One region of the Paenarthrobacter sp. RAF54_2 genome, then DNA from elsewhere that is predicted to be linked to it. Evidence: riboswitches for the same ligand, from Rfam matches in the RefSeq annotation. Region 1 holds a riboswitch; the other holds the start of a gene.
The links. A riboswitch is a leader RNA that binds a small molecule or an ion and turns the genes downstream of it on or off. The one in region 1 is predicted to bind glycine.
Positions count from the first base shown of each region.

Region 2: linked by a shared signal. The riboswitch ahead of gcvP (aminomethyl-transferring glycine dehydrogenase) and the one ahead of gcvP (aminomethyl-transferring glycine dehydrogenase) in region 1 are both predicted to bind glycine.

Region 1 covers NZ_JBFRDV010000043.1:2,014-15,289, reverse strand. The annotation lists gene gcvP (aminomethyl-transferring glycine dehydrogenase) at 1-1,141, opposite strand, end outside; glycine riboswitch at 1,194-1,325, opposite strand; glycine riboswitch at 1,326-1,423, opposite strand; gene AB4Y87_RS25205 (TetR/AcrR family transcriptional regulator) at 1,517-2,056, opposite strand; gene AB4Y87_RS25200 (MFS transporter) at 2,130-3,680, shown strand; gene AB4Y87_RS25195 (cyclodeaminase/cyclohydrolase family protein) at 3,693-4,343, opposite strand; gene AB4Y87_RS25190 (amidohydrolase) at 4,423-5,667, shown strand; gene AB4Y87_RS25185 (hypothetical protein) at 5,735-5,956, opposite strand; gene AB4Y87_RS25180 (NAD(P)/FAD-dependent oxidoreductase) at 6,031-7,020, opposite strand; gene AB4Y87_RS25175 (helix-turn-helix domain-containing protein) at 7,168-7,749, shown strand; gene AB4Y87_RS25170 (nitrilase-related carbon-nitrogen hydrolase) at 7,875-8,903, shown strand; gene AB4Y87_RS25165 (agmatine deiminase family protein) at 8,900-9,925, shown strand; gene AB4Y87_RS25160 (APC family permease) at 9,938-11,485, shown strand; gene AB4Y87_RS25155 (AMIN-like domain-containing (lipo)protein) at 11,579-12,124, opposite strand; gene AB4Y87_RS25150 (DUF4193 domain-containing protein) at 12,419-12,721, opposite strand; gene lhgO (L-2-hydroxyglutarate oxidase) at 13,154-13,276, opposite strand, start outside.
Region 2 covers NZ_JBFRDV010000012.1:1,987-18,369, reverse strand. The annotation lists gene AB4Y87_RS13325 (MFS transporter) at 97-1,446, opposite strand; gene AB4Y87_RS13320 (amino acid-binding protein) at 1,819-2,718, opposite strand; gene mscL (large conductance mechanosensitive channel protein MscL) at 2,915-3,367, opposite strand; gene AB4Y87_RS13310 (D-arabinono-1,4-lactone oxidase) at 3,679-5,004, opposite strand; gene AB4Y87_RS13305 (aminobutyraldehyde dehydrogenase) at 5,001-6,518, opposite strand; gene AB4Y87_RS13300 (purine-cytosine permease family protein) at 6,531-7,970, opposite strand; gene speB (agmatinase) at 7,967-8,971, opposite strand; gene AB4Y87_RS13290 (PucR family transcriptional regulator) at 9,150-10,664, shown strand; glycine riboswitch at 10,739-10,837, shown strand; gene gcvP (aminomethyl-transferring glycine dehydrogenase) at 10,986-13,832, shown strand; gene gcvT (glycine cleavage system aminomethyltransferase GcvT) at 13,845-14,981, shown strand; gene gcvH (glycine cleavage system protein GcvH) at 15,496-15,879, shown strand; gene glyA (serine hydroxymethyltransferase) at 15,876-16,383, shown strand, end outside.

The DNA.
Region 1 (13,276 bases):
CCTCGACGCCGGCGGCCTTCAGTGACGCTGCAAGGGTGCGGGCGTGACCGTGGGCGGTTTCGGCGATTGCCTTCAGGCCTTCGGGGCCGTGGTAGACGGCGTACATGGAGGCGACGATGGCCAGCAACGCCTGCGCGGTACAGATGTTGGACGTGGCCTTCTCGCGGCGGATGTGCTGCTCGCGGGTCTGCAGCGCCAAGCGGTAGGCGGGGACACCGGCGTCGTCCTTGGAAACGCCCACCAGACGGCCCGGCATGGAACGCTCGAGACCCTTCTGGACGGCCATGTACGCGGCGTGCGGGCCACCGAAGAACAGCGGAACGCCGAGGCGCTGGGCGGAACCGACGGCGATGTCCGCACCCTGCTCGCCCGGAGGCGTGATGAGCGTCAGCGAGAGAAGGTCTGCTGCGACCGTGACCAGTGCACCGCGTTCCTTGGCGTCAGCGATGACCGCGGAGTGATCAAACACGCGGCCGGAAACGCCGGGCTGCTGCAGGACGACGCCGTTGATGACGCCCTCCGGGAGGCCGAGCGAAAGGTCGGCGACCTCAACTTCGAAACCGAGCGCCTCAGCGCGACCCTTCACGATAGCGATGGTCTGCGGGAGGCAGTCGGCGTCGAGGACGGTCTTCCCGTCATGGGCTGCCTTGTTCTTGTTGGCGCGGCGCATCATGAGCACGGCCTCTGCCACAGCTGTTGCTTCGTCCAGCAGGGAGGCGTTGGCGATCGGCAGGCCCACGAGGTCCTGGACCATGGTCTGGAAGTTCAACAGAGCTTCCAGGCGGCCCTGCGAGATTTCCGGCTGGTACGGCGTGTAGGCGGTGTACCAGGCCGGGGATTCGAGGATGTTCCTGCGGATAACCGGCGGCGTGACGGTGTCGTAGTAGCCCTGGCCGATCATCTGGACGGCAGTTTTGTTCTTGGACGCAAGCTTGCGCAGCTCAGCCAGCACCTCGACTTCGCTGAGCGCATTTTCGAGCGTGAGGGCAACGTCCTGGCGGATGTCGTTGGGAACGGCCGTATCAACCAGCGAATCAACGGTGTCGTAGCCGACCGTCTTGAGCATGGTGTCAATGTCGGCCTGGCGGCGGGCGCCAATGTGCCGATCGACGAAGGTGGTGGAGGCTGAACTAACCGTCACGAAGGAACTCCATTACTTGGGCGGCGTTTGGGTACGCCACAGTGGCTGGGTTCCTCCCCGCTCTGTATTGGACCTGAGAGTTTCCGCGTGTTGCTTGCACAACCATCGCTTGCACCGTCGGTGAGCACAGCATCTTTTCCGCGCCAAAGGACGCGGCAAAAGGCCTGCTACTTTCCAGAGTTGCCTCGCCGCGGCGGTGCGTGGGCCTGAGAGATTCCTGGGGAGGGTTTGCTCCTACGGCGCCCGCATCACTTGCTTGCAGGACTCTCCCGCCGCAGATCAAAGGCATATTCAATTGTTTGCGTGCCCCAGTAAAGGCGCACCACAAGGCTCAATTGTCCTACGTTGGGAGCGTCGCCGCAAATGGATGACCCGCTACTTGCGGAGCCGGTCCAGGACTCCCAGCAGGATCTCGACGTCGGCCTCCCGCCCGGCCTTGCCGCCTTCCCGGCCACCCTCGAACATGGCGTTGAAATACAGGCCGTCGCCCATGTAACTGACGGCCTTGGCAACCTCCGGACCAACATCCTCGGCCAGGACGTCCAACCACTGCTGCTGGATTCCGGCAAACCTGTGGCGGGTCTCCTCATGGGCAACTTCGGCCAGTCTCGTGGCAGCAACGAATGCCCGATCCATGGGAGTTCCGGCCCACAGTGAGGTCCGAATGAAGTAGGCAGCGCTGCCATCTGGCGCCGTCTTCATTTTTTCGATGTCTGCCTGGGCCAACTCATCCAAGCGCTCCAACAGAGCGCTGATCAGCGATTCCTTGTTGGGGAAGTGGTAAAGCAGTCCGCCCTTGGAGACCCCTGCCCGCTTGGCGACTGCGTCAAGCGTGGCAGCCCGCTCCCCCACTTCGATAAGGAGGGCTTCGTAGGCATCAAGGACTGCATCCCTGGCAACTGGCTTGCGTGGCATGACTACATCATTCCCTACGGGGTTGGCGGTGCTGAATTTGAAACTGTACCGTCTAGACGGTACAGTAACCTTTATGTTCACGCCGTCCTCAACCCAAGCGCCCCGCTCCACTCGTACCTTGACGGGTCAGGCAGCACCGTGGCGCGATTGGACGGCCCTGGCACTCCTGATGTTCCCGGTGCTGCTGGTGGCCGTCGATAACACCGCGCTCACGTTCGCCCTGCCGGCAATTGCCCGCTCCTTGGATGTGGGTGGCGTGCAGCTCCTATGGGTCATTGACGCCTACCCTCTCGTGTTGGCGGCGCTGCTGGTTTCCATGGGCAACCTCGGCGACAGGATCGGACGACGGCGGCTGCTGCTGATCGGCAGCACGGGCTTCGCCGCGGTTTCGGCTGCTACAGCATTCGCGCCTTCCGCGGAATGGCTGATTGCCGGCCGCGCCGCACTTGGCGTATTCGGCGCGATGTTGATGCCTTCAACGCTGTCCCTGATCCGGAACATCTTTGTTGATCCGAACCGTCGGCGGCTCGCGATCGCCGTATGGGCTGCCGGATTCTCTGGTGGCGCAGCCCTTGGCCCGATCTTTGGCGGCTGGCTGGTGGAACACTTCTGGTGGGGTGCGGTCTTCCTGGTAGCGACCTTCCTCCTCCTGCCCCTCCTCGCCTTCGGCAGGGTCCTCATTCCCGAATCCAAGGACGCCAACCCTGGCAGGGTGGACGTGCCCAGCATCGCGCTGTCCGTGATCACCATGGCTCCGTTCGTGTACGGCATCAAGGAATTCGCTGTTCACGGATTCGGGGCGTCGGCAGCGGCCTTCATGGTCTTCGGCCTGGTGATGGGCATTGTGTTTGTGCGTCGCCAGCGGCGGATCCAGAGCCCCATGCTGGACGTCTCTTTGTTCAAGAACAAGGTGTTCAGCACAGCGATAGTGGCCAACGTCCTGTCCTTGTTTTCCATGACGGGCTTCATCTACTTCTTCGCCCAGCACCTACAACTTGTTGAGGGCCAGTCCCCCATGGAAGCGGGCATCGCAATGATTCCGGCGCTCCTGGCAACGGTCATCGCCGGCCTGGTAGTGGTCCCGCTGGTAAAGCGCGTCCGGCCAGGATTCGTGGTGGCCGGCGGACTCACCCTCAGCGCGGCCGGCTATTTGGTGGTGGCCGTGGGTGACCACGGCAGCGGACCTGTGTTCCTGTTGTCAGCTTTGACTGTCCTCGCCGCTGGCGTAGGCGCAGCGGAAACCATTTCCAACGACCTCATCCTCGGCTCGGTGCCGGCCGACAAATCCGGAGCGGCGTCCGCGATCTCCGAAACCGGCTACGAGCTGGGTTCGCTCCTGGGAACAGCCGTGCTGGGCTCTATCCTCACTGCGTCCTACCAGCGCAACCTCGTCATCCCGGAGGGCCTGTCCATGCAAGCAGCCGGTAAATCGGGAGAAACCCTGGCGGGCGCAGTGGATGCTGCTGCGGCCCTACCCGCTCCGCTATCGGATGCCCTGACAGCCGCCGCCCGGGTAGCCTTCGAGTCCGGCGTCCACATCACTGCGGCGATTGGGCTGGTACTGATGGCTGGCGCGGCAGTCCTTGCCGCCGTCGTGCTCCGGCGGGTTCCCAAAGCGCAATAGGCGCCGCGGCAATCAGTGGCCGTCCGTAGGTGCAGCCTTGCCATCTACGGCGGCCACCAACTGGTCAATCCGGTCCAGGGCTTCGCTGAGCCGCCCCACCGTTGCCCACAATTCAGGGTGCTTTTCCTTGATCTCATCAAGCGTGGCGCCTGCGGATCTGAGCGACGCGAGATCAAAGCTCACGTTGGTGCGGGCTCCTGCGATGGCGGCCCTGAGGGCCCCAAACCCCACCACCACGTCAGCGATGAGCGCCGGATTCCCGTTGGCAGCCAACCATCCCAGGTCTTCTATGGCTTCGATGGCGTGGTCTCCGAGGACCGCGGAGGCCTTGGCAGCATCGACGGATGCACGGTGGATTGCTTGCTCCCTTTCCGGGCCAGGATCAAGCCGAAAGGCCGCACCGAAAGCCTTCGACGCCGTTGCGTCGTCGTCAGCCAACTTCAGGGCGGTCTCGCGGAGAGAGCGGGCCCGCGCGTGCAGATCGGCCAACTGCTGCCCGGGCGCCTCCGTATAACCAGCAACCATGGACGTTAGGGATGCTGCGATGGCCAGCATCACGCCGGTTCCTGCGCCTCCGCCGGGCGATCCGCTGGACTCTGCCAGAGCCTTGGTCCAATCCTCAACAGTTGAACGTTGGGTAGTGATCTCTTGTGAAGATTCCATGCAACCCAGTTTGCCCCTCTGGTGACATCGATACACTGGCCAGACCCTGCGGCGTTCGACCTGTTAAGGAAAATTCCCCATGAGCATTGACCTTGAAGCCCTCTACCGTGACCTCCACTCGAACCCGGAGCTTTCCTTTCAAGAACTCAGGACAGCCGGGATTATCAGCGGACACCTCGAGGACTTGGGGCTGCTGGTTCACCGCAACGTCGGGAAGACGGGGGTCGTAGGAGTCCTGGACAATGGCCCCGGCTCTGTAGTGATGCTTCGCGCCGATATGGACGCGTTGCCGGTCAAAGAGGCCACGGGGCTGGACTACGCAAGTACGGCAGTCGGCGTCGATCATGAAGGCCGTGAGGTGCCGGTCATGCATGCCTGCGGGCACGACGTGCACGTCAGCTGCCTCCTCGGAGCAGTGGAAACGCTGGCCGTAAGGCGGCAGGACTGGCAGGGCACGCTGATCGCCGTGTTCCAGCCGGCGGAAGAATGGGGCGGCGGAGCCCAAGCCATGGTCACCGATGGACTCTTTGACCTCGTTCCAAAACCCGACGTGGTCCTGGGCCAACACGTGGCGCCCTTTCCTGCCGGATGGTTCGGCATCCGTCCCGGCGTCGCCATGGCCTCAGCCGATTCCCTCAACGTGACCTTGCATGGGCGCGGCGGCCACGGCTCCCGGCCTGAAACCACCATTGATCCAGTGCTCATGGCAGCGGCAACCACCATGCGCCTGCAGGGAGTGGTGTCCCGGGAACTCGCCGCCAGCGATTCCGCGGTAGTTACTGTTGGGCAAATCCATTCGGGAACAAAGAACAACATCATCCCCGAGACCGCAACCCTTGGCCTCAGCATCCGATCCTTCAGCGAGCCCACGCGGGAGAAAGTCCTGAACTCGATCGAGCGCATCATTCGAAGTGAAGCTGCTGCCTCAGGCTCCCTCAAGGAACCCGACTTCCACTATGAGGAGCGCTTCCCCATGACGGTCAATGATGAATCGGCCGCGGGAAGGATCGCTTCAGCGTTTCGCGATAGGTTCGGCGCGGCGAGGATCATGGACCCCGGCCCCGTCTCAGGCAGTGAAGACGTCGGGGAACTCGCGACGGCGGCCGGCGCACCACTCGTCTTTTGGTTCCTGGGCGGGATCGAGGCCACCCACTTCAAGGATTGGGCGACGACGGGCCGCCTCCCCGAGGACGTTCCCTCGAACCATTCGCCCTACTTTGCCCCGATCATCCAGCCAACACTGACCCTAGGCACGGAAGCACTGGTTACTGCTGCCCTCGAATTCCTGGACGCTCCGAAGCAGGCAGCAGGAAACCCCGTTTAACGGACAATTCACCGCCGCGCGCGGTGGTGAATTGTCCGTTGTACGGGGTCTTTGCCGAGACCGACGCCTAGACCTTTTCGCGGATGCGGTCGATCTTCGGTTCTGAAACCTCAAATTCCCTGCGACGACGAGCCAGGAAAGTCCACAACGTTCCTTCTGTCTGCGGGCTCTTCTCAGCAGGGGCCTCAGGTGCCTGATCCTTGCTTGTCTCAGGCTTGTGCATCTCGGGCGTGCGCACGGAGTCCTTCTTCGTACGCCTCTCATAGCCCTCATAGTACGAGTAGCACATACCCAACCTCCTTAGTGGCTGTTCTTTAATCGTCCTCGCACCTGGACCGTAAGTCGACTGCTAATTAATGCAACTCACGGTGAAACAAGGCCTTCAGCGCGGCTGGCCGCTGCCGCTACCGCCAGCCTGGTTTCAGCCATCATGAGATCCGCGTTGATGACTGCACCGGACATGTTTCCTGCTGCCGCAGCGGCCACTACCTGCCCGGTGAGATCGGTAACGTTGCCGGCGACCCAAACGCCGGGCACTGAAGTGGCTCCTCCTGGCGCAGCCGCTTCAAAATGAAGTCCCACTCCCTGGGGGTGTTCCACGGGCACAATTCCGAGGGATTCGAGCAGCCTGGATCGCGCCTCCATCCGCGGACCAACCACCACCGCCTCAACTGGTATCACCGTTCCGGATTGCAGGACGACGCCACTCAGGGCATCGTCCGTAACTTCCAATGACTCAACCTTGCCCTCGACCACGCCGATGGATCTGGCCGCCAGTTGAACCCACTGCTCTTCAGTGGGTTCAACGACGTCGTTCAGGAACAGCGTGATGTTGGGGCTCCACTGCCGGAACAACAAGGTCTGGTGCAAAGCCATTGGTACGGACCCCAGGATGCCGATTGCTTTGTTCCGCACTTCCCAACCATGGCAGTACGGGCAGTGCAGGACATCCTTGCCCCAGCGCTCCCGGATACCCTTCACGTCGGGAAGAATGTCGGTCAAGCCCGAGGTCACCAGTATCCGACGCGCCCCGACAGTCCGCCCGTCTGCCAGGTCCACTTCAAAGGCGGGTTCGGAAGCGTTGGTGGGATCCGGCGTCGAACGCGCCGCCACAGCCAGGCCCGAAACGATGTGGCCGCCGTAGTGCAAAACTTCAGCGCGGCCCAGAGCCAAGAGTTCCTGCGGGCTGAGACCGTCCCGGGAAAGGAAGCCGTGCACTCCTGCGGCAGGGGCGTTCCGTGGATCCCCGGCGTCGATGACCAGCACGGACCGCAACGCCCTACCCAGCGTGACGGCGGCACTTAACCCAGCTGCGCCACCTCCCACAATGACGACGTCGTACTGTTGTTCCATTTTTGCCTCCTGTTTTGTTGCGAGGCGTGCTCTGCGCGTTATTTCCAAGTTTGGGGCGCAAAGCTGGCCTCACAACGGTCTGCTTCAATGCTCAACCGGAGACTCCGAAAGCAGCAACAAATTTTGCCAGTATGGCAAAATTGAGCGATGACCCAGGATTTCAGCAAAATGCTCGACGCCGTCGGCCCTCGCCTGCGAGCGCTGCGGACCCAACGCAATGTGACCCTGGCGGAGGCCGCAGCAGCCACAGGCATTTCGGTCAGCACGCTCTCCAGGTTGGAGTCGGGGCAACGGAAGCCCACGCTCGAACTACTCCTGCCCATTGCCCGCTTTCATCAAATTCCCCTTGAAGAACTCATCGACGCCCCGGAAACCGGTGATCCGCGGATTCACCTCAAGCCGCACGTGCACGAGTGGGGCACAGCCGTGCCGCTGACGCGACGAGCAGGGGGAATCCAGGCGTTCAAGATGGTGCTGCCGGGCGGCACGGGGAAGGAAGTTCCCGATCCCCAATCGCATGAGGGCTACGACTGGATGTACATCCTTAACGGCAAACTCCGGCTTGTCCTGGGCGAGAACGACTTCATCCTCAAGGCCGGTGAGGCGGCGGAGTTCGATACGCGGACGCCGCACTGGTTTGCCAGCGCCACTAAGGAGCCGGTGGAGCTCCTTACCCTCTTTGGGCAGCAGGGTGAGCGCATGCACGTCAGGGCGCGGCCGAAGCGCTAGGCGCCGCGAATCCGCGGGAAATGAAGGGAATTCATTTTTGCCTCTTGCATCCAGCCGTGAGTACCGCCATACTAAATGAACGCTATTCATTTAGTGACTGTCGTCTCACCGGAGTACATGCCCCCATGATTGAAATTACCCGCCTCGAAGCCCCGACTTCCCTGGCCCGCACCGAGCCGTCCACCCGCACCCCGCTGCGGGTCGGCGTCGTTCAGCACCGCTGGCACGCTGATGAAGCAGTCCTGCATGCCGAACTGAACGAGGGAATCGAACGTTCAGCCAAGCTGGGAGCCAGTGTTGTTTTCCTGCCTGAACTGACCCTCTCCCGCTACCCTGCAGACACCCGGCCGGAGAACAACCCGGCCGCAGGTATCCGCCCTTCAGACATCACCGAAGACCTGCTCACGGGCCCCACGTTCACGTTCGCCGCAGCGGCCGCCAGGACATACGGCGTCTCGGTGCACGCATCGCTCTACCAGCGTGCTGAAAACCCGGACGGCACGGACGACGGCTTGGGTCTCAACACAGCCATCCTCGTCTCCCCCGCTGGCGAGCTCGTGGCCCGCACCCACAAGCTGCACATCCCCGTCACGGCCGGCTACTATGAGGACAAGTTCTTCCGCAAGGGCCCTGCCGCCGAAGATGCCTATGCGGTCCACGCTCCTGCAGAACTCGGCGGCGCGCGCCTGGGCATGCCCACCTGCTGGGATGAATGGTTCCCCGAGCTCGCCCGTATGTACTCCCTGGGCGGTGCCGAAATCCTGGTCTACCCCACTGCCATTGGTTCCGAACCTGACCACCCCGACTTCGATACCCAACCGCTGTGGCAGCAGGTCATCGTGGGCAACGGCATCGCCAACGGCCTGTTCATGATTGCCCCCAACCGCTACGGCAGCGAGGGCACACTGAACTTCTATGGTTCGTCCTTCATCTCCGATCCCTACGGCCGCATCCTGGTCCAGGCACCCCGCGACGAATCCGCCGTCCTGGTGGCCGATCTCGACCTGGACCAGCGCAAGGATTGGCTCACGCTCTTCCCGTTCCTGGCCACCCGCCGCCCGGAAACGTACGGCCGCCTCACCGAGCCAGTGAACCCCAACGCCCCACTCGGCTCCACAGCCGAGGCCACGCCGTATCAGGCCGTGTCCGCATGAGCGCCTGGCGCATGCCATCCGAGACCGCTCCCCAGGATCGCGTCTGGATGGCCTTCCCCACTGGTGGCTACACCTTGGGCGACACGGAGGAAGAGGCCCACGCAGCGCGGTCCACGTGGGCTGCCGTTGCCAACGCCATCCTTGAGTTCGAGCCGGTCACCATGGTGGTACACCCGGACGACGTCGACACCGCCGCGCGTTACCTGGATCCTCGCGTCGAGGTACTGACCGCTGAACTCAACGATGCCTGGATGCGCGACATCGGGCCGTCCTTCGTGCTTGATGCCAACAAGCAGCTGGGTGCCGTGGACTGGATCTTCAACGGTTGGGGTGGCCAGGATTGGGCCACATGGGACAAGGATTCGCTCATCGCAGCGGAGATCAGCGCTCGCGCCGATGCCCACCACATCCCGTCAGGCATCGTCAACGAGGGTGGCGGCATCCAGGTTGACGGCGAAGGCACAGTCCTGGTGACCGAGACCGTACAGCTTGACCAAGGCCGCAACCCGGGCCTGACCAAGGCGGACATCGAAGGGGAACTGGCCCGCACCATCGGCGCCACCCATGTGATCTGGCTGCCCCGCGGCCTCACCCGTGACTCCGAGAAATTCGGCACCCGCGGCCACGTGGACATTGTGGCAGCGATCCCGAGCCCCGGCACGCTGCTGGTCCACTCCCAGCAGAACCCCGAACACCCGGACTACACCGTCTCCCGGGAAATCATCGACTTCCTGCGCACCACCCATGACGCAGCAGGCCGGGACTGGAACATCATCGAAGTTCCCGCCCCGGAAACCCTCACCGACGACGAAGGGTATGTGGACTACAGCTACATCAACCACCTCGTGGTCAACGGAGGGGTCATCGCATGCAGTTTCAATGACCCCATGGACGAGAAAGCACTCCGCATCCTCGCCGACGCCTACCCCGGACGCCGCGTAGTCAGTGTTGACGCGCGGGAACTCTTTGCCCGGGGCGGCGGTATCCACTGCATTACGCAGCAACAGCCTACGGCCATCTAGAAAGGGCCTTTCATGAGCCAGACAATCCGTAGCACGGCCGCAGGCAGCAGCCCGGCCGACAAGTCGCACGAGATCAGCGGCAAGGGACTGAAGACGGGGCAGTTGGGGCTCCTCGCCGTCGTCGTTCTTGGCATTTCAACCATCGCCCCGGCGTATACGCTTACCAGCGCGCTCGGTCCGACTGTCAACGAAGCCGGGCTGCAACTGCCCGTGATCTTCCTTATCGGGTTCATTCCGATGATCCTTGTGTCACTGGCATACCGGGAACTCAACGCAGACTCCCCGGACAGCGGCACCACCTTCACGTGGGTCACGAAAGCTTTTGGTCCGTGGGTGGGCTGGATGGGTGGCTGGGGCCTGCTCGCAGCCAACATCATCGTCCTGTCCAACCTGGCAGGCGTCGCAGTGGACTTCTTCTACCTCTTCCTGGCACAGGTTACCAGCTCCCCCGAGCTCGCCGACCTCGCCTCGAACAAGGTACTGAACGTTGCCACCTGCTTCGTCTTCGTTGCCTTGGCCGTGTGGGTGAGCTACCGCGGCCTGCACACCACCAAGATCGTCCAGTACGGGCTGGTGGGCTTCCAGCTGCTGGTCCTTGGCCTCTTCGTGGCCATGGCGTTCGCCAACTGGTCCACCTCCGAGACCGCCATTCCGTTCAGCTGGGACTGGTTCGATGTCACCAAGATCGAGACCTTCGGCCAGATCGCGGCCGGCATCTCCCTGTCGATCTTCGTTTACTGGGGCTGGGATGTCTGCCTCACAGTGAACGAGGAAACCGCCAACGGAAAGAAGACCGCCGGCCTCGCAGGCACCCTGACCGCTGTCATCGTGCTGGGCATCTACCTCCTGGTCACCATCGCCACCATGATGTTCGCAGGCGTTGGGGACACGGGAGTCGGCCTGAACAACGAGGAAAACAGCGCCAACGTGTTCACGGCCCTCGCTTCACCGGTTATGGGTCCGTTCGCGATCCTCATGTCCCTCGCAGTCCTCTCGAGCTCGGCCGCATCACTTCAGTCCACGTTCACTTCACCATCGCGCAGCCTGCTGGCCATGGCACACTATGGCGCCCTGCCCGAGCGCTTCGCCCACATGAGCAAGAAGTTCTCGACGCCGGGCTTCGCCACCGTCGCGGCCGGCGTCCTGTCCGCGGGCTTCTACGCCGTGATGCACGTGATCAGTGAAAACGTCCTCAACGACACCATCCTGGCACTGGGCTTGATGATCTGCTTCTACTACGGGCTCACGGCCATCGCGTGTGTCTGGTACTTCCGGAACAGCGTGTTCTCCAGCGCCCGGAACTTCTTCCTTCGTCTCTTCTGCCCCCTGCTGGGCGGGGTCGGCCTGTTCGTTGTCTTCCTGCAGACCGCAGTGGACAGCTGGGCACCGGAGTTTGGAAGTGGCTCGGAAATCTTCGGAGTGGGGCTCGTGTTCGTGCTCGGCATCGGAATCCTTGCCCTGGGTGCCGTGTTCATGCTGATCATGGCCCGCGTCCGCCCCGGCTTCTTCCGCGGAGAGACCATCCGCAAGGACACCCCCGCCTTGGTGGTGCCGGAGTAGCTCTTCCCGGGAAATCGTTGGAAAGCTGCCAGTTCGCCGGAATTGTCCGGACGAACTGGCAGCTTTCGTAGGTTTTGGCGGATTTCCCTCAGTTCACCAACGGTGGGCGACGTCCACCACAAGGCGCGAACCGCCGTCGGGCCCGTCCAAAGTGAAGACGCGGAACGGAAGCCGGGCACGGACACCCAAACCGATGCTCGTGTAGCCTTCGAAGCTGCCCGCGTAAACCACCTGACGGAACGTCTCATACCCGGAAACGTCGGACAACTCAGCCTTTGCAGCCGGAGCGTACGTCAGTTGGCCGTTCTGGTCGTACGACGGCGCTGTCACTACCACTTGCAGGTCAGCATCCCCGAGCACGGGGATTGGATAGCCGCTGGCATCCTGAACCACAACCGGGACATACTGCACTGAATAGCCGGCCACCTTGCCGGTCATATCGATCACCAAGCGGTCGTAACAGGGCTGCTGGCCCGTACGGACGCTGGTGACGTTGGCGGCGCTCATGTCGGGGTCGGCCTTGGCCAGCGAGCCCCACATGATCCCGCAATATGGTGATGCCGAGGCTGGCCCCGGTGCCACCAGACCGAGTCCGGCAGCTGCAAGGACTGCTGCCAAACCCGCTCCAAATTTCCTCATTTTTTGTGCCCCCTTCAGGCGAAGTTGATACTTCAACAGTAGGAGTGCGTTGGGTGGTTTGGATGGGTTGTGGCCGCTTCGGCGCACAACCGTTAAAACGACTCCGGGGTGGTCACAGGAGAGTCATGGAAGGGGACATTTACGCCGGTTCAGGGACTGTATTGAGGGTCTTCATGCACAGGTTCGTAATCGAAGATAACGACACCTGGGCGTTACAAAGAGCTGCGGATACGCAAAAGCCCCATCCGACCATTCACTGGCCTGACGGGGCACGAACGTTTTGCGGTGCCTGAGTTAGCCTTCGCAGTCCTTGCAGTACTTAAGGCCGTTCTTTTCCAGGGCAACCTGGGACCGGTGGCGGACCAGGAAGCAGGAAGAACACGTGAATTCATCAGACTGTTCAGGTACCACCACAACGGTCAGTTCTTCACCGGAAAGATCGGCGCCCGGGAGGTCGATGCCTTCCGCGGTATCGTTTTCGTCGATGTCGATGACTGCAGTCTGGGCACCGGTGCCGCGGGACGCCTGAAGAGCCTCAAGCGAGTCCGCGGGAGTCTCTTCTTCTGTCTTGCGGGGTGCGTCGTAATCAGTAGCCATTGGGTTCGCTTTCGTTGCTGCATAGTGCCATTTCAGGCACCTCAGTGAAGCAGTTTAGGGCATAGCATCCGCGTTAAACGAAAAGTGTGCCCAAAACAACATTCAGCAGCTTTCAAGCCAACCTTTAGGGGTTACGGCGGGTCATTCCCGAGTGGGATTGAATGGCCTGCGCACTGGCGACTGTAACCCCGCTAAGGGCCGGTAACCACGTCCAATCGACAGACCGGCCGTGAGCCGGTGAGCCGGCGGCTTCGTTTGCCGGTTCCACACAATCCAGGACGTAGGCGGCCTCAATCCATTGGCCGATCTTGGAGCCAATCTTCGCGCTCTGTTTAGCCAACCAGGATGCATTCATGCGGCAAAGGTATCCAGCCGGCATGTGGGGCCGGTTTCTGCAGCGTCACGGGCTTGTTAACTTACCTCTTGCTGGGCTTAGTCCTGCAGAGCCTGCTGCACGATGTACTCCGCGATCGCCATCGACGACGTAGCCCCCGGCGACGGTGCATTCCGCACCAAAACCGTGTCCCGGCGTCGGGAAATCACAAAATCATCCAC
Region 2 (16,383 bases), on a different contig from region 1:
TCCATTTCGTGATGTGTGAGGCAGTGCGCCCGGCGACCAGGTGGGCTTCCGGCCATCCCGCGGTTCAGGACCGTCCGGCCGGCCCGGTCAGGCGAGTTAGACCGGGAGTCGCTTGTTGTAATCCAAGACCAGGACGGAGATGCCCATGATCACGGCGGATCCAACAAAGTACAGCAGAGCCCAGGTGTAAGAGCCGGTGGCCCCGACAATCAGGCCTACCACAATCGGGGTGACGAATCCGGCGATGTTGCCGCTGAAGTTCATGGCCCCGCCGAGTACGCCCGCATTCGTGCGGCCGCCCAGGATGGACGGGATGGACCAGAACAGGCCAACCCAGCGCAGGAAGAACAGGACTACCGAGAGAAGCGCGACGGCGGTGATCGGGTCTGCGACGACCGTGACGCCTACGAGGCCGCCCACCACTACGACGCTGGAGATACCGAGGAGAGTGCGCATGACCCGGTTGGCGGAGGCACCGGATGCCCGCCATTTGTCGGCGATGATGCCACCGAGGATTTCGCCGACGAACCCGGCGCCGAAGATCACAAACGTGGACCAGCCGATGGTCTTCAGATCGAAGCCCTTGGCTTGAGCCAGGTACAGCGGGCCCCAGGTGAGCAGGCCGTAGAACACGCCGTTGAAGCCGAGCCAGCCGAAGCACATTGCCCAGAAGGAACGGAACTTCAGGTAGGGCAGCAGGGCGCGCTTGCCTTGCGCACCTTCCTTGGCAGCTTCAGCGTCGTCCTCGGCGTGTGAAGCCTCGATGTAGTCAGCTTCAGCGTTGTTGACACTCTTGTGCTGACGGGGGTTGTCGCGGACGTACCACCAGACGGCCAGGCCCATGAGAATCGTGAGGGCGCCGGCGATGATGAAGGACATCCGCCAGCTGCCGGTGGAGGCAATCAACCAGGTGATGAGGATGCCGCCGAGGCCAGCACCCAGGGGAGCACCGGCGTCGAGGATGGTGGCGCCGCGGCCACGTTCCTTCTTGTGCATCCAGATGGCGTTGAGCTTACCGCCGGCAGGCATGACGCCTGCCTCCGTCACGCCGATGCCCAGGCGGGCGATGAACATGCTGATGAATCCGCCTGCGAAACCCGAGGCGGCAGTCGCGGCGCCCCAACCAATGCAGGAAGCGGTGACCACTTTGCGTGGGCCAAACTTGTCGATCAACAGACCGACGGGGATTTGCATCAGGGCATAGGTCCAGAAGAATGCCGACAACAGAAGCCCCACAAGCTCGGGCGGGAGGTTGAATTCCTTCTGGATGATGGGCAGGGCTACGGAGATGGATCCACGGTCAATGTAGTTGACCGAGACAAGGACCAGGAGCAGGATGAAGAGCTTCCAGCGGACGTTGGTGCGTCGCTGCACGCCGTCCTTGCCGGTTTTGGGCTCGTTTTCCTGGTTTTCCTGGGTTGCCAGTTGGGTGTTTTGGGGAGACACAGCTTCTCCTTCAGAGGAGTCAACAGGGGTGGAATGTCTTGGGGTATGTCTTTGGGGGATGAGCCGGGGCGCGATATCGCTTCAGCTGGATCCGTGCCGGCGGCAACTGTTGCGATCCCTGCCCTTTTGGTAGCGGGGGCCGCAGCCGGTAGCGGGTCTATTTGGGATCCCGTTTTGGGATCCCAAAATCTAAGTTAGATGTGACGGGCGGCACGGTCAAGAGTTTTGGTATACCCAATCTGGAAACGGAATGTGACTGGGCGAGGATCCAGTGGCGCTCCTCCCCGGTTACTCCTGCCGTCAACACGCGAAAACCCGGCCTTTCCTGGGAAATTCCGGGCTTTCGAGGTGCTAACTGGGAAGGAGTGCTGATTAGCGCTGGTATGCCGAGCTTGGGGATGTGTCAGGACTGTATGCCAAAATCTCCGCGAGCTCAGCAAGCCGGTGCGCGCGAGCCGACTCGGCCGGGGTGAATGGCTCGCCTGGGCGGGAGAAGACCAGAGGTCCATGCCATGCTGTTGGAATCTTGAGGATGTCCGTTGAAGGCCCGACGCCGGCACTCGCCTCGGGTGCCGGATTCTCTGGATCGTTGGGAACTACTTTCGCGGACAGCAGTTCGGCGACCGCGTGTGGAAGCTCATTCGGATTCCCGGCAATACGGGTGGCGAGGCTCAGCGCCTTGGTTTGGCCATCAGCCATGGCGAGTGCCGTGGTGGGCCACACGTGGGACTCACGCCCGCCGCCGTCGTCGAGCGCTTTCAGCAGTTCATGTTCTGTGACCTCGCCCGGAGCGGAGAGGACGAACTCATCCATCACTATTTGCGAGACTTCTGATCCGTCGCGAGCCGGGCCGTCCATCGGGTGAACGTGAATGCTGAGGATATTCGTCTCCAGCTTGGCCAGGGACTGGGTGATTTTCTGCAGGGAACCGGGTTGGTCCCGCAGCGTGACCCGAGCACGCCACAACGCAGGCGCGGCATGTAGCTTGTGCCGCTGGCGGAGAGCCGGGGCATGCAACCAGCGGCGGAGGACCTTGGCGGCCGACGGTTCGGCCACCCAGATAACCAGCACTGTTGCAGTCACGGTCAGGAGCAGGACCTTGGCCACATAGGGGAGATGAGTTTCCACAACCGCGGCGTGAACCAGCAGCTCAATGGGAAGCATCACCGCGATGTTGGCCAGGGTGAGCCGGGCCTTGGGTGGTTCGGGCAACTGTCCGCAGACATCGCATCGGAGGTCCGCGGTGACGGGAGAGCTCGCTTTGGGCTTCATGGTTTCATGCTGCCCGACGCCTGTTTCGTGAGGGTTGCCTGCGCGTCACGTTTCTGGTTACTGGCGTCGAACGGCTGCATTCCTGCCCACTTACTACCTGCCCGCACCACGCTGGCAACGCAAAAGCCCGGCGCTCTCGCGGGGAGAACGCCGGGCTATGTGAAGCAACCGGGAAGGAGCGCTCGGGGAATTTGTCTTAGTGGACGGAATCCGAATCGAGGTCCGAACCCCGTCCGGTACCGCGATGGGCCGCTGCATCCTTCAGGAGATCGCGGATTTCGGCCAGAAGGGCGGTGTCAGCCGGCAGTGGCTCTTCTTCGGGTTCCTCGGTGGAGAGGCGGTTCTTGACCATTGAATTGATCTTGTTCATGGGCGCTACGAAGATGAAGTAGACCACTCCGGCGGTGATCACGAAGGTCACCATTGCCGTGAGCACGGCACCAAAGTTGATGAACGTAGCGGGGTTGTCCTGCCAGATCCGGAAGCCCAGACCGTCGGCGTTCACGCCGCCTGCAGCCGCGATGACGGGGTTGATGATGTTGGTGGTGAAAGCCGCGACGAGTGCGGTGAACGCACTGCCGATGACCACGGCAATAGCCAGTTCGATCACGTTGCCGCGAAGTATGAAGTCCTTGAAACCCTTAAGCATGGAAATGTCCTCCGATTGGGTGCGGGTGTCTGGCTCAAGCAGAGAACAAACTACCACTCCAAGGTTTCAAAAGGGTGTCAACGTGATGTGAGAGAGGGATCCCGCCAGGGGGTGGGGATGTGAGAGAGGGATCCTGCCAGGGGGTAGGGATGTGAGAGAGGGATGCCGCCAGGGGGTGTGGATGTGAGAGAGGGATGCCGGGAGGGGGTGGGGATGTGAGAGAGGGATCCGGCCAGGGGGTGTGGATGTGAGAGAGCATCGGGTTTGATCGATGTTCTCTCACATCGTGGCCTGTTTTCGAGAATGCTCGGTCAGGCGAGCAGCGCCCGGGTGTGGTCGTTCAGGAACATTCCCCTGGGGTCGAACTCGCGGCGGACTTGGATGAAGGTGTCCAACTCCGGGTAGAGGCGCTCAAGGCGACTCCGGGTCATGAAGTGGATCTTTCCCCAGTGTGCTCGGGGCTCGAATTCCTGCAGCACGGCATCGGCGTCCCGGAAGAACTGCCAGTAGTCGGTTCCTGGCTCGGTTGTCAGGGTGATGACCGTGCTGTCGCGCCCTTGGAACTGGGACATGTAGGCGTCGTCGGACTTCACCCAGCGGACTTCAACGGGGTACTTCTGCTCGGGATACTTGGTCCGGATCAGGTCCTGGATGGCCTCGACCGCCACCAATCCATCCTCGCTGCGGACGAAGTACTCGAGCTCGTGGAACTGGGTAGTGAAGCCGCCCGGGTAGATCCGGTAGGAGCGATCCAGCCTGGCACCCTCGACGGCGGAGAGCTCGCGTTCGTCCTGGACGCCCACAATGTTGTACCGCTTGGTGTAGCTGCGGTCGCCCATAGCGTGGTCTGGTGAACCAGGGAGGTCCAGAAGCTCGCAGGAATCTTCCTCCGGGCACCAAAGGAAGGAGTAGTGCCTGTTGGAATCGATATCGGTCTGCCATGTAGCCGTGGTTTCCTCCCACGTGGGGTAGGTGATCTGTTCCTGAAGGTAGTAGCTGTCCTCAACAGCCAACTCCACTTCCAGGAAGACGCCCAGCGTGCCCAACGCAACCTGTGCAGCCCGGAGTTCGCGGAGCTGACCTTCGCCGATTTCCACGATCTCGCCGTAGCCATTGATCAGCTTCACCCACCGGAGGTTGGACGAGAAGCTGCCCAGGTTTTTGCCCGAACCGTGCGTGCTGGTGGCCAAGGCACCGGCGATCTGTTGCTTGTCGATGTCACCTTGGTTCCCCAAAGCCAGCCCCTGCTCCCACAGGGCATCGCCGAAAGCGTTGATGGTGGTTCCGGCGAGGGCCCTGGCGCGACGCCCGGCCTTATCGGTGCCCGTGATCGCCGAGAGCCCGGACATGTCCATCAACACTCCGCCAGTCTGAACCAGCGGTGAGGACGAGTGCCCTGAACCGACAGCCCGCACGGGCAACCCTTCGCGGATGGCGAAACGGACGGCGTCGAGCGCTTCTTGCTCATTCCTCGGCCGAACGGTGAAGGCGGGCGTCGCGCTCTGGTTTCCGCCCCAGTTGGTCCAGGTCACGTCCGTCCCGAAGGGGGCTGAAGGCGTGGCGGCACCTTGCAGGGATGTCGGGCGGGAAACATTGGTGGTCATGGTGAAAGCTCCGTTGCTTGTCTGAATGCTCATGCGCCGTGGTTGATCATCACGTGCTTGGTGCGTGAGTAATCGTCCAGGGCGTAGAGGGAGAGGTCGCGGCCGTAACCGGATCCCTTGAATCCGCCCCACGGTACCTCGCATGCCAGGACAAGGTGCGCATTGACCCAGACCGTGCCGAAGTCCAGTTGCTTCGGAATCCGCAGGGAAAGGCTCGAGTCACGCGTCCAGACCGACGCCGACAAGCCGTAGGGGCTCTCGTTCGCGCGGGTGACGGCTTCTTCTGTGGTGCTGAAGGTCTCCACGGTGACCACGGGCCCGAAGATCTCGTGGGTGGCGATGTGGGCTCCGGCGGGAACGTCGGAGATGACAGTGGGCTCGATGAAGTAGCCGGGTCCTTCCAGTGCCGAACCACCAATGGCCACGTGGAGCCCCGCCTCGCGGGCTTCGGCCAAGGATTCCTTGACACGTTCAAAGTGGGGCCGGGAAATCATGGGGCCGATTTCGACGTCGTCGCCGGCGTCGGGTGCGCCGATCACCAGGGTGCTGACTTCGCGCACCAGGTGCTGGGTGAATTCCTCGGCCACGGACTCGTGCACCAGCACGCGGCAGGCAGCACCGCAGTCCTGGCCGGCATTCCAGAATCCTGCATTGCGGACGCCAGCAGCGGCGGCGCGGAGATCGGCGTCGGGGAAGACAACAACCGGCGCCTTGCCGCCAAGTTCCAAGTGGACGCGCTTGACGGACTTGGCCGCAGTTTCGGCGACAGCCTGGCCGCTCACGACGCTGCCGGTCAAGGCAACGAGGGCGATGTCCGGGTGCTCCGAAAGCCGCTGTCCCACAGTTCGGCCCTGGCCCGTGACTACGTTGAGGATCCCATCAGGGATGCGTCCGGCGAGCAATTCTGCCAGCTTCAGGGTGGACAACGGGGTCTGCTCGGAGGGCTTGAGGACGATGCTGTTGCCGGCGGCCAGAATCGGTGCGACCTTCCAGGCTGCCATCAGCAGCGGGTAGTTCCAGGGGGTGATGACGCCGACGACGCCCACGGGCTCGCGGAGGATCACGGAGGTGTGGTCAGTGGCGTAGTCGCCGCCGGCCATGGACGTCAGGGTCCGCGAAGCTCCGGCCATGAAGCGGAACGTATCAATGGTGCTGGTGACATCGTCCTCGGCCACCGCCTGCGGCTTGCCGGTATTGGCGGACTCAATGAGCTCGAACGCCTGCCGGTTCTCTTCAATAATGTTGGCGATCACGTTCAGGACGTCCGCGCGCTCCTTGGGGGTGGTGGCACCCCAGGTCTTTTGGGCGACGACGGCGGCCTGGACAGCGGCGTCGACATCATCCGCCGTGCCTGCCTGCACTGAGGCGATGACCTGCTCGTTGGTGGGGTCCACGACGTCGATCAGCTGACCGGTGGAGCCCGGGACGAAGGATCCGTTGATGAAGTGCCCGGCCGGAGGCAAAGGCAGGTTCCCGGCGTGGTCAGCACTGGTGCGTCGAACAGTGAATTGGACGGTTTCCGGGTGGGCAGTGTCTGTGAGGGTCATGACAATTCGCTTTCAGATGAGGTCTGGGGTGAGTGCAGCGGAAGAAAGTGAGGCGGCGTCCGATTTCTGACGGAAGATCCGGGCCGCGAAGTAGTAGAGGGGAGCAACAACCACCAGGCCGACGATCCAGGAGATGTCGACGCCGCCCAAAGCTGTGGCCATGGGGCCGGTGTAGATTGCGGTGGCCGAGAAGGGAACCTGGATGAGGGCGCCTGCCAGGTAGGAGCCGATGGCGACCCAATTGAACCGCCCGTACACGCCGCCGTCGCGCTTGAAGAAGTCTTCAACCCGGTAGTCGCCGTGCCGCAGAAGGTAGTAGTCCACCAGGTTGATGGCAGTCCAGGGGACCAGGACGTACATCAGGAAGGAGAGGAAGTTGGTGTAGAAGAGGATGAAGTTGTCGCGGGCGAACAGGGCGATCGAGACAGCTACGACGAAGAGGATGATCGCCGCCACGGTGCGGGTCTTGGCCCGTGGCAACCACGAGGGCTTGAACGTTTGGCCGATGGTCAGCGTGCACAGGACGCCGCAGTAGAGGTTCATGGCGTTGGACGCCGCGACACCCAGGCAGAAGATTCCCACGATGATCAGGGTCCAAGGCTGCAGCAAAGCGCCCAGGCTTCCAACAATTTCGACGTTGTCGGCGCTCATGGTCATGGCGAGCGTGCCCACCATGGCGCCGAGGATCATGGGGAACAACGTTCCCAGGACGCAGCCTGAGTAGGAAGCCCAGAACGCCGGTGCTGACCCCGTGCCCTGCGGCATGTAGCGGGAGTAGTCCGAGACGTAGGGTGCGTAGGCCAACTGCCACAGGGCCGAGACGGAGATGGTCCCCATGAAGCCGACCCAGTTGAAGTTGCCCTCCCCAAGGAAGCTGGCGGGAAGGCCGTGGACCACCAGGATCCAGACGAAGGCGAGCAACAATGCAAGGCCCGCTGCAACGCTGAGGACGCGGGCATAAGCGTGAATGAGCCGATAGCCGAAAATCGTGGCGATAACGCTGACCACGCCGATGATGATGATGCCGCCATCCACGCTGATGCCGGGGCTGACGGCGGCCATTGCTTCTCCGCCAAAGACAAGGTTGGCGGCGAAGAAGCCGACGTACATGACCACCACGATGACCACGATCAACAGGGCGCCGAAGGAGCCGAACTGGCCGCGGGTCTGGATCATCTGCGCAACACCAAGCTGCGGACCTTGGGCCGAGTGCAGGGCCATGAAGACGCCGCCCACTATGTTGCCGATGATGATGCCCACGAGCGCCGGCACGAAACCGAGGCCGAACACCGTTGTGGCGAGTCCGCCGGTCACGATGGTCATGATCATGATGTTGGAGCCAAACCAGATGGTGAAGAGGTCCCGGGCCTTGCCGTGGCGCTCGTTGAGCGGGATCGGCTGGATGGTTTTGTCCTCGAGGCGGGGAACTTCGGTTGTTGGCACGGTGCTCATGACGCACTCCGGGATGTCGAAGCCAGTTCACGGACAGCAGAGCTGGTGGCTTTGCTGCGGTTCACCATCAGGCCGAGAAGGTCGAAGACGAGCGTGGCCGCGGCGACGGTTGTGATGTCCGCATGGTCGTAGGCCGGAGCGACCTCGACGACGTCGGCGCCCACAATGTTGATGCCGTTCAGTCCGCGGAGCAGGGCCAGGAGTTCGCGGGAGTGGAGCCCGCCCATCTCCGGGGTGCCGGTCCCTGGTGCGAACGCGGGGTCGAGGACGTCGATGTCGATGGAGACGTAGACGGGGGTATCGCCGAGCCTGTCCTTCACCTGCTGGATTGCAGCCGGGACGCCGATAACATCCAGGTCTGAGCAGCGGATGATCTGGAAGCCGAACTCGTGGTCCCTGAGGAAGTCATTACGGTCATACACCGGGCCGCGGATGCCTACGTGCATTGACTTGTCCTCCACAAGGAGACCTTCCTCGAACGCCCTGCGGAAGATGGTTCCGTGCGTGATGGGCTGGTCGAAGTAGGTGTCCCACGTGTCCAGGTGAGCGTCGAAATGCAGCAACGCCACCGGCCCATGGACCTTGTTCAGCGCCCGCAGCATGGGCAAGGCAATGGTGTGGTCGCCACCGATGGAGATCAGCCGCTTGTCCTCACTGATCAGGGGCAACGCCTGCTCCTCGATCTCGCGGACTGCCCGGGAGATGTCGTAGGGAGTGCAGGCGATATCGCCGGCGTCCACAACCTGGGCTTCGTAAACGGGTTCGACGTCCAGCTCCGGGTGGTAGCCCGGGCGGAGGAGACGCGAGGCCTCGCGTACCGCGGCAGGACCGAAACGGGCGCCGGGCCGGAAGGAGGTTCCGCCGTCGAACGGGACACCGACGATAGCAATGTCGTAGTCCGGAACCCGGTCGATTTGGGGGAGGCGGGCGAAGGTGCCGAGGCCGGCATACCGCGGGACTTTGGTTGCGTCGACAGGGCCGATGGGCTTGTGAATTGTCATTGACGGATCCTTGGTGTGAGGGGGTGCTCGCCATTGAGCGGGAAGTAAGTAATTCCATTCTTCGTGACGCGGGTCACGGCGAATAGCGGTACATTGACTACAAATGGCCGAGGCGCTTAGACGAATGTCTAAACGGCCCGAAACGGCCCCCGGAATCATAGAGTCAGGACCCCATCCGATGGCAATCACCGTCGCAGAGCTCGTGGCTGAACCGCAGCTGGGACTCACCCTCCTGGCCGGTGACACAGGCCGCGACAACCGGATCACCTGGGCCCACACCTCGGACCTGCCCAGGCTGTGGGAATGGGTCACCGGCGGCGAGCTCATGATGACCAATGGGCTGTCGATTCCCGCAGACGCCGAGGGACAAGTGGCGCTCGCAGAGGCACTCATGGACAGCGGGGCAAGCGCCTTGGCGATCGGCGAGAAGATGCACGCGCCCCCGCTGACGCAGGAGTTCCTGACGGCCTGCGATCGGCTGCCGTTGCCACTGATCAACGTCCCGTACCCGCTGCCGTTCATCGCGATCGCCCGCTCGGTTGCTGAATCTTCCCTGCTCGAAGAGTCGCGGCGCTTGCGGCAGACGGCCAGGGTTTACGACCTTCTCCGCACGGCCGGAGCCTCCGAGGACCATTGGCAGAGCCTCGTCCAACGGCTCGCCACCGAGCTGGACGCGGAGCTGTTCGTGGTAGATCGCCGCTGCCTCCATCCCTGGCACCCGGAAGGGCAGGCGCTCCCGGGGTTCCTCGCGGATGAATGGGCACCGCTTTCCGGTCAGGTGACCTTGGCGGGTAAGAAGTTCCAGTGGCACCGGATCCGGGGACGGCACGTGCTGACCATGGACATCCCGACGCATGCCAACGCGCTCCTCGTGGTGCTGCCCAACAGCGAACCGCACCCGGACGCCGTCGTACTCCTGCACGCCGCAACCGTGCTGGGACTGCAGCTCTCGCGCATCGTTTTGTCGTTGGAAGGCCGCCACCGATTGGCTGGCGAGTTCCTGCTGCAGGCCATGGACGGGCGCTTGGGCGCGGCCGAGATGGAGAGCCGGCTGGCAACTTTTGGGGTTCCGCCGCAGGACTTCCTGCTCGTTTCCATGTCCGAGACCGCCGGAGACAAAACAGCGAACGACGGCGACAGGCTGGCCAACGTGCACATCGAACTGTGGCGGCACGGGGTTGCGTCGGCTTCGTTGAAGCGGAATAGCCGGCTGCACGTCGTGGTCCCCGCTGATGTGCCGGACGACATCCTGGTGCATTGTGCCGGGGCGGATGCAGCGATCGGAATCAGCGCTCCGGCGGCAGTGGCGGGCATTCAGCGCGCGCTGCAGGAGTCCCTCTGGGCGCTCGGATCGGCCCGGGCGAACAAGCTCGGATTGGCTCGCTACGCGCAAGGACCATCATGGCTGGGGCTGACAGGTTTCGAGGAAGGAACTGCGTTGGTCCGGCGTCTCTTGGGGCCGATTTTCGACTACGAGCAGAGCCAGGAAGGCGATCTCCTCGTCACGCTGAGGACCTATTTGGACTCGCAGCGTTCGTGGCAAAAGACCGCCGCTGCCCTGTTCGCGCACCGGCAAACCATCATCTACCGGATCCGGAAGATCGGCGAATTGACGGGCCTGGACATGGGTGAAACCTCCACGGTTGCCCAACTGTGGTTCGCTCTCCAGATCCATGAGGCAATGCATCGGTAGGTATCCCTTGCTTGCGCTTTTTCCAGATAACCCGCTATGGTGTGAACCGTGTCACTGACGTGACGCAATGCTTTTGATCTGTGGCGGGAGAGTCCTGCCGGTACATCCAGTCAGGCGCCGTAGGAGCAAATCCTCCCCAGGAATCTCTCAGGCCCACGTACCGCCACGGCGAGGCAACTCTGGAAAGCAGTCCGGGTAACCGGGCTCACCGACGGTGCAAGCAGGCAACCATTCCTGCGGAATCTCTCAGGTCCAATACAGAGCGGGGAGGAACCCACATCATCGTGGCGCACATAGGGCGCCTGAATCATGGAGTTCCTCTTGACTGTTCAATCAACCCCCACCGCTTTCGCGGACCGGCACATCGGCGCCAGGCGCCAGGCCGACGTTGACACCATGCTCAAGGCCATCGGCTACGACTCCGTAGACGGCTTGGTAGACGTTGCGGTCCCCGATTCCATCCGCCAGGACACTGCACTGAAGCTGCAGGACGCCCTCACCGAGGTGCAGGTCCTTGCCGAGCTGCGGAAGCTCGCGTCCAAGAACAAGACCGCCGTTCAGATGATCGGCCAGGGCTACTACGACACCGTCACGCCCCCGGTCATCCGCCGCAACATCCTCGAGGCTCCCGCTTGGTACACGGCGTACACGCCCTACCAGCCGGAGATTTCGCAGGGCCGCCTCGAAGCACTGCTGAACTTCCAGACGATGGTCCAGGACCTGACGGGGCTGCCCGTAGCCAACGCCTCGCTGCTGGACGAAGCCACCGCTGTGGCTGAGGCTGTGCTGCTGATGCGCCGCGCCAACAAGTCCAAAACTGCCAAGGACGGGAAGACCGTCCTGGACTCCGACCTCCTCCCGCAGACCATCGCCATTGTGAAGGGCCGGGCCGAAGCGCTGGGCTTCGAAGTGGAGATCGCTGACCTTTCGGCGGGCCTTCCCGACGGCGACATCAATGGCATCGTCCTGCAGCAACCGGGTGTTTCCGGCCGCGTATTCAATCACTCCGGCGTCATCGCGGCGGCCAAGGAACGGGGTGCGCTGGTCACTGTCGCTGCCGACCTTTTGGCGCTCACCCTCATTACGCCCCCGGGCGAACAAGGTGCCGATATCGCCGTCGGAACTGCGCAGCGCTTCGGTGTTCCGCTGTTCTTCGGCGGCCCCCACGCTGCATACATGGCTGTCCGCGAAGGTATGGAGCGGACGCTTCCGGGGCGCATCGTTGGTGTTTCCAAGGACAACGCCGGCGTCCCCGCGTACCGACTCGCGCTGCAGACACGCGAACAGCACATCCGCCGCGAGAAGGCCACGTCCAACATCTGCACGGCCCAGGCGTTGCTCGCCATCGTGGCCTCGATGTACGCGGTTTACCACGGTCCGGAAGGCCTGAAGGCGATTGCTGAAACTGTCCACGGCCACGCCCGTGTTTTGGCTGCGACCCTACAGAAGGCCGGCCGCGAACTCGTCTCCGAAGTCTTCTTCGACACCCTCACTGTCCGCGTGCCAGGCAAGGCCGATAAAGTCATTGCCGCCGCCGAAGCCCGCAGTATCAACCTGCGTCGCATCGATGCTGACACGGTTGGCGTTTCCCTCGATGAAACCACGACGCCGGAGGTCCTCTCCGCGGTAGCCGTCGCTTTTGGTGCCGGCCCGGTGAAGGACGCTGCCGGGTTTGAGCTGCCGTCTGATGTGCTCCGCACCAGTGATTTCCTCCAGCACCCCGTGTTCAACACGCACCGTTCCGAGACGCAGCTGTTGCGCTATATCCGCAAGCTGTCCGACCGGGACCTCGCCTTGGACCGCACCATGATCCCGCTGGGTTCCTGCACCATGAAGCTCAATGCCACGGCCGAGATGGAAGCCATTTCCTGGCCCGAGTTCGCCTCGATCCACCCGTTCGCTCCGGATCACCAGACTGCTGGCTGGCGCGAGCTTATTGAAGGACTGGAAGCCGACCTCACCGAGATCACCGGCTACGATCAGGTCTCCATCCAGCCGAACGCCGGTTCCCAGGGTGAGCTCGCGGGGCTCCTGGCGATCCGTGGCTACCACCTGTCCCGCGGTGATGACCAGCGAAACGTGTGCCTGATTCCTGCTTCTGCCCACGGCACCAACGCAGCATCTGCTGTGCTCGCCGGCATGAAGGTTGTTGTGGTGGCTACGGCCGCTGACGGCACGATCGATCACGCAGACCTGGCGGCCAAGATCGAGGCCAACAAGGACGTCCTGTCCTGCATCATGATCACGTACCCGTCCACCCACGGTGTGTACGACGCCGACGTTCGGGAGGTTTGCGACTCCATCCACGCTGCTGGCGGACAGGTATATGTTGACGGTGCAAACCTCAACGCGCTCGTTGGGCTCGCCCAGCCGGGCAAGTTCGGCGGCGACGTGTCCCACCTGAACCTGCACAAGACGTTCTGCATCCCGCACGGCGGTGGCGGACCTGGTGTTGGTCCGGTTGCAGCCAAGGCCCACCTGGCACCTTTCATGCCTGGTGATGCGAACAATGTTTCGTCTGAAGGTGGCGTGGCCATCTCGGCATCGCGCTACGGCTCCGCGGGCGTGCTCCCGATTTCCTGGGCTTACGTGAAGCTGATGGGTGGCCAGGGACTCACCGAAGCGACCAAGTCTGCGCTGCTCGCGGCCAACTACGTCGCCTCCCGCTTGGATGAGCACTTTCCAGTCCTTTACACAGGCGAGGGTGGGCTCGTGGCCCACGAATGCATCCTGGACCTCCGCGAACTGACTGCCCGCACAGGCGTCACGGCAGAGGATGTTGCCAAGCGCCTCATCGACTTCGGTTTCCACGCTCCCACCCTTGCGTTCCCCGTTGCGGGCACTTTGATGGTGGAGCCGACCGAGTCCGAGGACCTGGCTGAGATCGACCGCTTCATTGAAGCCATGATCACCATCCGTGCCGAAATCGAGCAGGTGGCCGCCGGCGATTTCACTGTTGAAAAGTCGCCGCTGCGCAACGCGCCGCACACGGCTGCCGCCGTCGTGAGTTCTGCTTGGGACCGCGGCTACACGCGTGAGCAGGCAGCGTTCCCGGTCCACCACCTCAAGCAGGACAAGTACTTCCCGCCGGTCGGCCGCGTTGACGGCGCCGCCGGGGACCGGAATCTTGTGTGCTCCTGCCCTCCGCTCACGGACTTCGAAAACTAAGGATTCACCGTCATGACTGAGAACTACACCGCTCTTTATGAGCAGCACAAAAAGGCCGGCGCGTCCTTCACGGATTTCGGCGGCTGGCAGATGCCCCTGAAGTACGAGTCCGAGCTTGCTGAGCACCACGCAGTCCGCAACGCAGCTGGCTTGTTCGACCTCTCCCACATGGGCGAGGTCTGGGTCAGCGGCCCGGACGCGGCAGCGTTCCTGGACTTCGCGCTGGTGGGCAAGTTGTCTGCGGTCGCCGTGGGCAAGGCCAAGTACTCGCTGATCTGCAACGCCGACGGCGGCATCATCGACGACCTCATCTCTTACCGTCGCCCCTCTCCCGAAGCAGGCGTGGATCAGTACCTCGTGGTCCCGAATGCGGGCAACGCCAAGGTCGTTGCGGCGGCACTGCTGGAGCGCGCGGCCGGCTTCGACGTGGTTGTGGAGGACGCCTCTTCCGAGACGTCCCTGATCGCAGTGCAGGGCCCGAACGCCGAAGCCATCCTGCTGACCTTGGTTCCCGCCGAGCAGCACGCCCTGGTGACGGAACTGAAGTACTACGCGGCCGTTGAAGTCTCCATTAACGGGCAGGACTTGTTGCTCGCCCGCACCGGCTACACCGGCGAAGACGGCTTCGAGATCTACATCCCCAACCTTGACGCAGCTGGCCTTTGGGAAGCACTCCTCGAAGTCGGCGAGGGCCACGGGCTCATCCCTGCAGGCCTTGCCGCACGTGACTCCCTCCGCCTCGAAGCCGGAATGCCGCTCTACGGCAACGAACTCTCCCGCTACGTCAACGCCTACGCCGCAGGACTGGGCCCCGTAGTTTCCCTCGCCAAGGAAAGCGACTTCATCGGCAAGGAAGCACTGACGGCGATCAAGGCCGCCGGCGTCGGATCCACTATCGGCCAAAAGCTCGTCGGCCTCAAAGGTACAGGCCGCCGCGCCGCCCGCGCCCACTACTCGGTCCTCAAGGACGGCTCCCTCATCGGCGAAGTCACCTCCGGCCAGCCGAGCCCAACACTCGGTTACCCGATCGCCCTGGCGTACGTCGACGTCGAACATTCAGCGCCGGGAACGATCGTCGAAGTGGACCTCCGGGGCAAATCGGAACCGTTCGAAGTGGTAGCCCTGCCGTTCTACAAGCGGGTCAAGTAGGTCAAGTAGGTCAAGCGGGTCAAGTAGCCCGGTGGAAGTGACATCCTCCGCGGGCTCGGTCGCAGAAGCGCCCGCTGGGCGGACGGTCAAGTAGCCCGGTGGTGCCGACCTCCTCTGCATGCTCCCCACCGTCCCCCTCGCCTCGCAAGCTCGGCCAGGGAACCCGGACGGCGTGGCCCCCGTCGAATGTAGCGCCCGCTGAGCGGACCCGACGCTCCCTTAGACGCATGCTGCCGGAGGCCGGCACCACAGGGGCCGTGCGGCTCACCTTGCGCACGGGGACCAGTAGACCGAGGCGACCTGCTGAAAGGCGGCTTCCAATGCCTTGGTTCGCGGGCTTTTCTGAAGGTGAGCGGCATAACGGTGACGGTCGGCCGGCGGACAGCGGATTCCGGAAGCGTGCGTCAAAGCGACGAAGGAGCAGCACGCGGAGGAATTCGGTGTCCGGCACCCAACCCAAGTACCGCCGGGATCACGAACAGTTTTCAAAACACACGAGAAGTTAGGAATTGGAATGAGCAAAGTAGTTGCCGAGCTGAAGTATTCGGCCGAGCATGAATGGGTTGCTTCGGATGGGGCCGGGCCTGTGGGGATTGGGATCTCCGCCGTTGCTGCGGATGCCTTGGGCGACATCGTTTATGTGGATCTGCCCGAGGTTGGCTCCACGGTTACTGCGGGGGAGACCTGCGGTGAAGTTGAGTCCACGAAGTCCGTGTCCGACTTGTACTCGCCCGTGACGGGTGAGGTGACTGAGATCAACGACGCCGTTGTCGATGATCCCGCCCTGATCAACAACGATCCGTATGGCGCTGGCTGGTTGTTCAAGGTGGCCGCCACGGAAGAAGGACCACTCATGTCGGCCGAAGAATACGCTGCAACGAACGGTGGCGAACTGTGAACCCGGCAGCCGTGACCGAATTCGAGCAGGTTGTTTCGGCGTCGTTGGATGCGCAGCTCGCTGAGCTGGATCCTGAGATCGCCGCAAAGATCGACGACGAACTGGGCCGCCAGCGCGACGGCCTGGAAATGATCGCTTCAGAGAACCACACGGCGGTTGCCGTGATGCAGGCTCAGGGATCCGTGCTGACCAACAAGTACGCCGAGGGCTACCCGGGCAAGCGGTACTACGGTGGCTGCGAGCACGTCGACGTTATCGAGCAGCTCGCGATCGACCGCATCAAGTCCCTGTTCGGCGCAGAGTACGCGAACGTTCAGCCGCACTCCGGTGCCCAGGCCAACGCGTCGGTGATGCACGCGCTGATCAAGCCGGGCGACACCATCATGGGCCTGAACCTGGCCCACGGCGGCCACCTGACCCACGGCATGAGGATCAACTTCTCCGGCAAGCTCTACAACGTGGTCCCGTACGGCGTCCGCGAGGACACCCACACCGTGGACATGG